Regions from separate parts of the Lysinibacillus sp. UBA6686 genome, predicted to be linked through region 1. Evidence: riboswitches for the same ligand, from Rfam matches in the RefSeq annotation. Region 1 holds a riboswitch; each other region holds the start of a gene.
The links. Region 1 has a riboswitch for cobalamin ahead of B2R82_RS16985 (FecCD family ABC transporter permease). Riboswitches for the same ligand answer to the same signal wherever they lie in the genome.
Positions count from the first base shown of each region.

Region 1 (3,252 bases):
CTAAATGTGTGATACCTGTTTGATTTAATGCATCCTTCACAATTTGAAAATCTCGTTCTTGATCAAGCTCCAATAATTTTTTGTGAGGTGTTCTTCCCATACTTACTAAATCATGTACTGTAAAGTCAAATAAAACCGGTGTTTCTTGACTTACTACCGCCAAATTTTTAGCAATGTTTTTACTTGATTGCTTAAAAATATCCTGCTCATTTAACAGAACCGTACCATTTTCAGGCTTTAATAGGCGGTACATATTTTTTAATAAGGTTGACTTCCCGCTACCGTTTGGACCAATTAGCCCAACAAATTGCTGTTCCCTTATTTGCATACTAACCTCATGTAATATGCGTTGATCCTGAATGGAATAGGATACCTGCCTTGCTTCTAATGTCATAGGTTTAATCTCCTTCACCGAAAGAATAATTATTACGGCGCAGTAGCCAAATGAAAAATGGTCCTCCACAAAAAGCTGTAATAATTCCAATTGGCATTTCTTCAGGAGCTATCAAAATTCGAGCAATCGCATCTGCCCAAACTAAAAAAATACCTCCTAATAAAGCACTAATTGGTATTACATATTTATAGTTAGAACCTACAATTATGCGAACAATATGTGGAATAATTAAGCCAACAAATCCAATAGAGCCGCTTACTGCAACAAGCACACCCGTTAATAAAGATACTAGTAGGATAAGCTGTAAACGAAACTGTTGGATATTGACACCTAATGTAACTGCTGCCTCTTCCCCAAGCAATAATAAATTTAAATGACGATAATGGAGCCACAGTAAGGCAAACACGACGATAAAAATAGTTGTAGGAATAATTATATTACTCCATTTTGCACCAGCTAGACTTCCAAGCATCCAATACATAACTGCCTTAATTCCACCCTCTTGCTTTGCCATCATTAAAATAAAATTCGAAATAGCAGATAAAATAAACGATACTGCCATTCCAGCAAGTAAAAGTCTAAAGACAGATATTTTTCCTCCAACACGGGCAAGGAAAAACACTAACAATATGGCTAGTAGTGAGCCTAAAAATGCAGATACTGAAAGAGCAAAAATTCCTAGGAATGAAAATGCACCTAAAATAATAACAGCTGTAGCACCGACTGTTGCCCCTGAGGATATTCCTAATATGTATGGTTCAGCTATAGAATTACGCACAAGAGCCTGTATAGCTGCTCCTGCAATTGCTAAGCCTGCTCCTACAATGGCAGCCAACAAGACGCGTGGCACCCGTATTTGCCAAATAATAATTTCTTGCGAGCGACTCCAATCCTGCTCTATAAAATTTTGGACGATTGGAATTTTGGACAGAATAACCTGCCACACATAAAGAGGTGTGATGGAAACAGATCCAACCATAACAGCCAAAGTCATAGAAATGATTAGTATTAGAAACAAAGACAGTGATAATAGTATAAATTTTTTATTCATATGTATAATACTCCTAATCAACCGTAATAGATATGAAGCAATAAAAAAGAGTATTTCATGCATAGTATGCATAGAAATACCCTAGAATCATCAACAAAGTCAGAAAGATTTCCTTCTATTGTCCGTAAATGCGTTCATCCTCGTGGGCATTACAACTATCACTAAATGGCAGGTCTCCTGGCTTCGAATCAACGTTTTATGATTACCTTCCCGTTCCTAAAACAGTGGCTAAATCATCATAAAACTCCTCATTACAGTTGCGGGACAGCGTCGGATTTTCACCGACTTCCCTTTTAAGTGACACTTTATATAAGATGCCACACCATTAGTATCCAAACTATTAAAATTATGACGATTCTATCATACATTTAAGTAGTTAGTCTATTAATTATCATTGAGTTAACTAAATTATAATTATAGGTTGACACAAATATTTTATTTTCATACACTATTTATAACTTTAATAGACAGGAGTGAAATTATGGCAACAGTTGCAGAACACTCTCATCATAGATTAAGAACAGTAGATATTGCCTATATTGGATTATTTTCAACGTTAATGATGATTGGTGCAAATATTACTTCTATTGTCCCTTTCATGTCTGTAGGTGGAGTCCCCATCACATTGCAAACTTTCTTTGCTATATTAGCTGGACTCGTTCTTGGTAGTAGAAAGGGTGCGCTTGCTTGTACGGTATATATGTGCATTGGCTTAGCTGGTGCACCTGTATTTGCACGTTTTGGTGGCGGCTTTGGACAAATCTTGAGCCCTACATTTGGCTTTATTGTCACATTTATTTTAGCTGCATTTATCGCAGGACTGATTGTTGAGCGCAGCGGCACAAAGAAAAGCTATATTGTTGCAGCAGTAATTGCTACAGCTATTAATTATTTACTAGGGACAAATTGGATGTACTTTGCTTATAAGCTATGGGCTAGCGCTCCAGATGCTTTCAATTATAAGATGGCCTGGCTTTGGATGATGCCGCCTTTGCCTAAGGATATTATTTTAGCAGTCTTTGCTGGTATTTTTGCGCATCGACTACAAAGGATATTAAAAATAATACCAATAAAATAGTTGAATTCTTAAAACGCCGATCCTACAAAGATGGCGTATTTCTTATAATCCTTCCATTATTTCTGCACATTTATTTGCTACATTAGGTGTAAATAGTGAGGAGGAATAAAGGATGAAGATAAAAAGAAGTTGGTTTATCAGTTTCCTGACAGTAATTACTTTCCTAACGTTATCAGCTTGCTCTGACAAGACAGAATCAGGGACGAAAAAGGACAATGACATTGAGCAGAATACAAAGATGGATCATTCAACAATGGATCATTCTAGCTCGGGTGAGGTGCCCGTAGCGTTGAAAACTGCCGTAAACCCTAAATTTCCAGAAGGAAGCACAGCTATTATTACCAATGGACATATGGAAGGTATGGAGGGAGCAAAAGCAACAATTGTAGGCGCATATGATACTACTGCATATATTGTCTCCTATGATCCAGCTACAGGTGGTGAGCGTGTAGAAAATCATAAGTGGGTTATTCATGAGGAATTAATTAATCCAGATTTAGCTCCATTAGCCTCTGGTACTGAGGTTAAGACAAATGCATCTCATATGAAGGGAATGGAAAATGCGACTGTTCGGATTGATAAAGCAGTCCAAACGACTGTTTATATGATTGATTACACAGCTACTACAAATGGAGATTCTGTAAAAAATCATAAATGGGTAACTGAGGACGAATTAAAAGCAGAATAAGATGCTGAACCTCTGTAGATTTCTTGCAGAGGTTCTTCTAG
Region 1 covers NZ_DKJS01000065.1:17,335-20,586, reverse strand. The annotation lists gene B2R82_RS16990 (heme ABC transporter ATP-binding protein) at 1-394, opposite strand, end outside; gene B2R82_RS16985 (FecCD family ABC transporter permease) at 399-1,445, opposite strand; cobalamin riboswitch at 1,596-1,787, opposite strand; gene B2R82_RS16980 (biotin transporter BioY) at 1,927-2,523, shown strand; gene B2R82_RS16975 (YdhK family protein) at 2,636-3,211, shown strand; gene B2R82_RS16970 (response regulator transcription factor) at 3,249-3,252, opposite strand, start outside.

Region 2 (3,252 bases), on a different contig from region 1:
ATTGGTATCCACCATCAAATGATTAAAGAAGACAATCTATTAATAATAGTAAATAGCTACATCGAGCCACTCGTAGATAAAATACTAAATTTACATGGCAATAGGGATGATTTAAGTAAAAAAATAATCGATTATATTTATACGCATTTTGATGATCCTCAGCTGGATTTAAATTATTTATCAGGCATATTTAACAAAAGCCAAGCAAATTTAAGTATATTAATTAAGAAAAGCATTGATAAAAATTTCATCCACCTGTTAAATGAGCTAAGAATTGACAAGGCAAAGCAGCTACTAGTTCATAGTAATAAAAGAAATAATGAAATCGCTTCGTTGGTGGGCTATAGTAATGAAGAGTATTTTAGTAAAGTATTTAAAAAATATGTTGGAATGACACCAGCCAAATATCGAACTATTTAAATCTAGTGTGTTTTGGTAAAATAAGTATAGAATGACCGAGTTGAAAATAGAAAGGATGAGTAATATGTTCCGATCAATAGCGCCTCCAACAATGTCTTGACAGTAGAGTCTACTGTTTAAGGCATTCCACACTAGCTTGCTCTTCTTGCAATAGATTCTACTGTATAGGCTAAAAACTATATAAGTAGAAAGTAGGAATCAGAAGTGAGCGGAAAATTTGCATTTGTTTTATCTATGATTATCTTTGGGGCTATCGGTGTTTTTGCTAAATATATACACCTGCCATCCAGTGAAATTGCCTTCTGGATGAGTGTGATTGGCTCTAGTTTTTTATTGATAATTTTCATCGTTAAAAAAGAAAAAATAACGAAAGCATCCATTTTGTCTAATATATGGCCATTACTGCTATCTAGTGTAGCGTTATGTGGGAATTGGATTTTTCTATTTCAAGCGTACAAAGAAACAACCATTGCCAATGCAGCGCTTAGCTATTATTTTGCGCCAGTTTTAGTGATTTGTTTATCACCAATTGTATTAAAAGAAAAACTGTATCTAAGAAAAATTTTCTATGTAGGTGTGGCATTAGTTGGATTATTCTTTATTGTCCATAGCCAAGCTACAGAAGAAAATGGGCAAGATATCGGCATTGTGTATGGGCTTATTGCAGCATGTTTCTATACGTTGGTAACTTTTGTCAATAAGTATATTCATGGACTTAAAGAACCGTCAAACACAATTCTGCAGCTTTCTTTAGCAGCGTTATTTCTAGCACTTTATCTTAATGGAACAACTGGATTTCAAATCATGTATATCGATATAAAATCCATCAGTTTACTAATAGCATTGGGCATTGTCCATGCCGGTATAGGCTTCTATCTTTTCTTTTTAGGAATGAGTCATTTAAAGGGGCAAAGCATAGCCATTCTAAGCTATATTGACCCTCTAACGTCATTGGTAATCTCAACGATGATTATAGGAGAAAAAATGACTATGCTGCAAATAATAGGAGCTATTCTATTGCTTGGCGCGACATTTATTAGTGAAATAGATCAGAAAGAAGTCTAATTTAGCTTTAAAGGTGACATATTGACAGAAAGATATCTTTACAGTAAATTAAAAGAAATTGCATAATAGCATTAGGTGCCCATTGAGGGAGAATAGGGAATAAAGTGAAAGTCTTTAGCGGTCCCACCACTGTAAAAAGGAGTTTCATAGAGAATGCCACTAGCATGGTGCTGGGAAGGTTCTATGAAATGTTGAAATTGAGCCAGGAGACCTGCCTAATTGCTTCGATTATATAGACGATGGAAAAGTCTGTAGTTTATTTGTCATGAATAAACTGCAGGCTTTTTATATTGTCTCGAAAGATTGAAAGGGGAATAGTTTCATGCAATTATTACAGCACACGATTAAAAAAATTCAAAATGCGGATAGCCGTATGATGGAGAAAGCTAGGGAATATATAGACTCTCTGAGCAAGCCACCTGGAAGCTTGGGGAAATTGGAGAATCTTGCTGTACAGCTTGCTGGTATTACAGGAGAATTATTTCCTAAAATTGAGAGCAAAGCAATTATTGTCTGTGCAGCAGATCACGGTGTTTGTGAGGAAGATGTAACTTCAAATCCACAAAAGGTCACCTTTTTACAAACATTGAATTTTCCAAAAGGGCTTACGGGTGTTTGTGCAATCGCCAACATAACCAATGCTAAAATTATAACGGTTGACGTTGGTGTAAAAGAAGATTTACCGCTTGATGCTGGTGTCATTCTTAAGAAAATTAAATATGGGACAGATAATATGGCAAAGGGTCCAGCTATGTCAAAAGAGGAAGCTATTCAATCCATCGAAGTAGGAATTGAAGTTGCAACGAACGAAATAAGAAACGGAGCGGATGTTCTTGGAACTGGTGAAATGGGTATTGGGAATACAACACCAAGTGCGGCTATCCTATCCGTGCTTCATGCCTGTCATCCAAATATAGTAACAGGACTAGGTGCAGGTGTGGGAGCAGGGGGAATTGCGCATAAGGTGGAGGTTATTCAACATGCTATTGCACTAAACAAGCCCAATCGCCACGATGCTATTGATATTCTTGCAAAAGTTGGTGGCTTAGAAATAGGTGCTATGGCTGGAATTGTACTTGCGGCTGCTGCAAATCACAAACCTGTTGTAATTGATGGCTTTATTTCTACGATTGCTGCTCTCATTGCCTTTGAGCTTGAGCCAAAAGTAAAGGACTACATCATTCCTTCCCATGCCTCAGAAGAACCAGGGGCTAAAATAGCAGCCAAGTTGCTTGGTGTTGAACCAATGCTACATATGAATATGCGTTTAGGAGAAGGCTCTGGTGCAGCTTTAGCATTTCCAATTTTAGATGCAGCTTGCTCTATGATGAAAAACATGGCAACACTTGAGGAATCTGTAGTGCTAGTAGAATCGAAAGAATAGATCGTAACAAAAAGTATAACAAGCCCATATTCAAAACTATTTGGGCTTGTTACTATTTATAAAATGCCTATGCCCGATTGAGCTTTCGTAAAGGCAAACGCCATTTCTTCATATAGGAAAGAATTCTTAGCACTGTTATCATACCAAATAATCCATATAAAAAGAGGTCGCCTGTCAATACTTCTAGACCAATCATAAGTCCTGCAAGAGCTGCCCAAACCCCGTAAATTTCATCACGTAATACGAGAGGCTTGCGTCTTGCTAAAAGATCTCGAACTATGCCGCCTCCTGAACCAGTTAAGACAGCAGCTACAATCACTGCGCTAATGGGCATGTCGAGCTTTACAGCATAGAGGGCACCTTGAATAGCAAATGCCGATAAG
Region 2 covers NZ_DKJS01000081.1:20,860-24,111, forward strand. The annotation lists gene B2R82_RS21845 (response regulator transcription factor) at 1-420, shown strand, start outside; gene B2R82_RS21850 (DMT family transporter) at 625-1,485, shown strand; cobalamin riboswitch at 1,542-1,718, shown strand; gene cobT (nicotinate-nucleotide--dimethylbenzimidazole phosphoribosyltransferase) at 1,808-2,869, shown strand; gene B2R82_RS21860 (trimeric intracellular cation channel family protein) at 2,937-3,252, opposite strand, start outside.
Region 2: another riboswitch for cobalamin. It lies ahead of cobT (nicotinate-nucleotide--dimethylbenzimidazole phosphoribosyltransferase); the one in region 1 lies ahead of B2R82_RS16985 (FecCD family ABC transporter permease).

Region 3 (3,252 bases), on a different contig from region 1:
CAAATTGCGCTTTTTTTACCTCTGTATAAAGCTTACGTGCATTCAAACGCTTAATTTTACGAATTTTCTGATTATCTAGCAGCTCGTAATACATTTCTGTAATTGAAATTTCAGACATACGCTTACCATATTCTTTAAAAATATCATAAGGACTAAACAATACAATATCTTTATCACGTTTCATAAGTTCAAAGAAAATACTTGGTATAATAATGCCTGTCGATAGAGTTGCGAGACGAATTTTATCATCAGCATTTGGTTTTTTGGATGAAATAAAATTTTCTATATCAGCATGAAAAATATTTAGATAGACTACGCCCGAGCCATTTCGTTGTCCAAGCTGATTGGAATAACTGAAAGAATTTTCTAATAGTTTCGCTACTGGGATTACACCACTTGCACGATTTAGAATCTCTTTAATTGGATCTCCTAAAGGACGTAAATCTGTTAAGTTTACTCCAACTCCACCACCAAGGCGTGATAGCTCCAAACAATACCCTATATTTTCAGCAATACTATTCATAGAGTCATCCATTGATAATTTAAAGCAGCTTACTAGTTCTCCACGTGCTTTCTTTCCACTATTTAAAGCCGTTGGAGTTGCAGGCTGATACGCCTCCATCATCGCTTCAACAGAGCGTTCTGCTAATATTGTGTCGCCTTGTGCTAAATACAAAGCAATAATGACAATACGGTCCTCATATTTTTCTAAAATTTCTTCCCCATCACGACTCTTCATGGCATAACTATCGTAAAATTTACTTGCACTCATAAAGGATGGAAAACGGAAATGATAATCATATGCCTTTTTGTATAGCTTTTTAATAAATTCCATCTCATACATATCGATAAATTCTTTTTCATAATAACCCTCATCGACTAAATAACGGATTTTTTCTTCAATATCAATAAAGTAACGGAGACGCACGTTTACATATTCTAAAAAGTAACGGCGTGTTGCTTCTCGATCCTTTTCTAACTCTAATTGACCTGTTGTACTATAACGATTTAGTACATCATTATTAAGCTTTAAATATGTTTTCACGCGATGACCCTCATTTCATAAAACGTTTGTATTGCATCATAATCAGTTTGATTTCCTCGTAAATCTAATTTACGCACTAGAGGCACATGATACTTTGCTGCAATTTTCTCGCCAGCAGCGCCAAATACTGTATGGCCGAAATTACTGTTGCCACTTACAACTACTCCCTTACAGTAATTTCCGTTTTGTTCTAAAAAACGAGCTACCTTTGCAGGGATATCACCTAATCCGTCTGTGTATGTGATTAAAAGGTAGGGCTCACTCAACTGTAATTCCTCAGACAGCTCCATTGATTTCCCCTTTAATTTTGAGACAACATTTCGGACATTACCTGTACGACTAGCATAAATAATCATAGTGAAATCAGCTCGATTTGAGAAACAATTTCCTTAACATCCCCTATAAATGTCTCATTATATTCAAGAACTGGCACGCTTAAAAATCCTGCATCTATAATAGTTTGCTTTGCTTTTTCATCATGGTCAATATTTACAATTTCTGCTTCAATTCCTACTCGTTGTAATTCAGATTTTACCCAAAGACATTTAGGACAAATTGTTTTTGTATAAAGTTTCATATAAATCCCTCTTTTCATAAAATAAAAGGCTATCTCTTCAAAGAGAGACAGCCTAAAATGGAAACGTTAAAAACACATAAAAATAGCTACGTCCCCATTCCTTAATCCCCGAAGAAATGATTGTTGTGTTTTATATAGGCAGGTCTCCTGGCTTTGCTTCATTCTCTGATTTCCTTCCCATGCGAAAGCACAGTGGCTTAAATCATCGTCAGCTTTACAGTTGCGGGGACAGCGTCGGTATTGCACCGAACTTCCCTATTAAACTACATATAGTAGTACCTTAATAAAACAAACACAATATATTGTTTTCCGATAGAACTAAGTGTACCATCCTTCAAAATAAAAGTAAATCTAGATTAGAGACTTCTTAATAGTAAGATTATTCGATATTTTCCGCAAAATGATATTAAGCAAGTGGATAAATAGTTCCTAACGCTATAAACAATAATAGACATCTGATAAAGAATTATTTTTATGAAAGTAGTAACACTATGTATTTAAAGTCATTTTCCTGCCTTTCCTTGCAAGAAGTAATTATGTAAATACTTTTTTGGAATATAACATCAAAAATATAGGCATAAGCTAATACAATAATTCTTTACATAAAAACAGTCCTTATTCCGAAGAATAATAGACTGTTAAACTTTTGATTGTTGATAAATCCTTACATATTATTCTAGCCGATAAATAAAGATAGTCCTTATTAAATTCAGACGTCCAGCGCATTTTATGTTCTCTATCATAGACTTCCTTCACTTTACCATTTTTTGAACTACAAAAGAAACTATTAGCCTCTTCACTCTTTAAATATCATTTTTCCATTTGTCGTAAATTCTATTTGTTAGGAAAAGTATTTTCATTCCATTTAGGCATGTATCTATGCTGCTCTACTTAAATGTATCGCACATCCATTGATAAAATTTTTCCTTCTCCTCAAAATTTGGATAATGAGCTGACTCCTCGAAAGAAATAAACTCCTTTTGATCCGCTTCAATCCTATCAAAATAATTTTTTGCTGCATTAGATGAAGTCATAGCGTCGTATTTACCCATTACAAAATAAAATGGTAGCTCAAGTTTGGTAACGATCTTAGGTAGCGGCTTATCCAAGGTTTCTTTTACAAGCTGTTCTTGTGAATTAGCAACTCCATATGTATAGCGAATTAAATCTAATAAATTATATTCACGACTTAATAGTATATCGCCATCCGACATATTAATAAGTCTTGTAGCGCCGCCGTACTTATACACATAGCCTCTTGGAGTCACTGCCTCTCCAGCATGTATTTTTTCAGCGACCCCCTGTAAGTACTTCACATCTTCTGTATTTCCGGCTTTTTTCGCTTCACTTATCGTATTATTCAAATTATCTATTTCACTTTCTTGCATATTGCTCATCTGACCAATCCCAATATAGGCTTCATATTTTTCTGGAGCTTTATAAGCAGCCATTGTTCCTAAGTATGTGCCGTAAGAATGACCTATTAGGATCACTTTCTCTTTACCAAATCGTTTTGAAATATAATCCGTAAGTTCTAATAAATCATCTACAAGTACATCTGCCGTTAAGTTAGAATAATCCTCATTAAAATGATACGATTTACCGCTTCCTCTTTGATCGTAATTAACGA
Region 3 covers NZ_DKJS01000023.1:129,496-132,747, forward strand. The annotation lists gene nrdE (class 1b ribonucleoside-diphosphate reductase subunit alpha) at 1-1,045, opposite strand, end outside; gene nrdI (class Ib ribonucleoside-diphosphate reductase assembly flavoprotein NrdI) at 1,042-1,401, opposite strand; gene B2R82_RS06465 (glutaredoxin family protein) at 1,398-1,622, opposite strand; cobalamin riboswitch at 1,743-1,920, opposite strand; gene B2R82_RS06470 (alpha/beta hydrolase) at 2,510-3,252, opposite strand, start outside.
Region 3: another riboswitch for cobalamin. It lies ahead of B2R82_RS06465 (glutaredoxin family protein); the one in region 1 lies ahead of B2R82_RS16985 (FecCD family ABC transporter permease).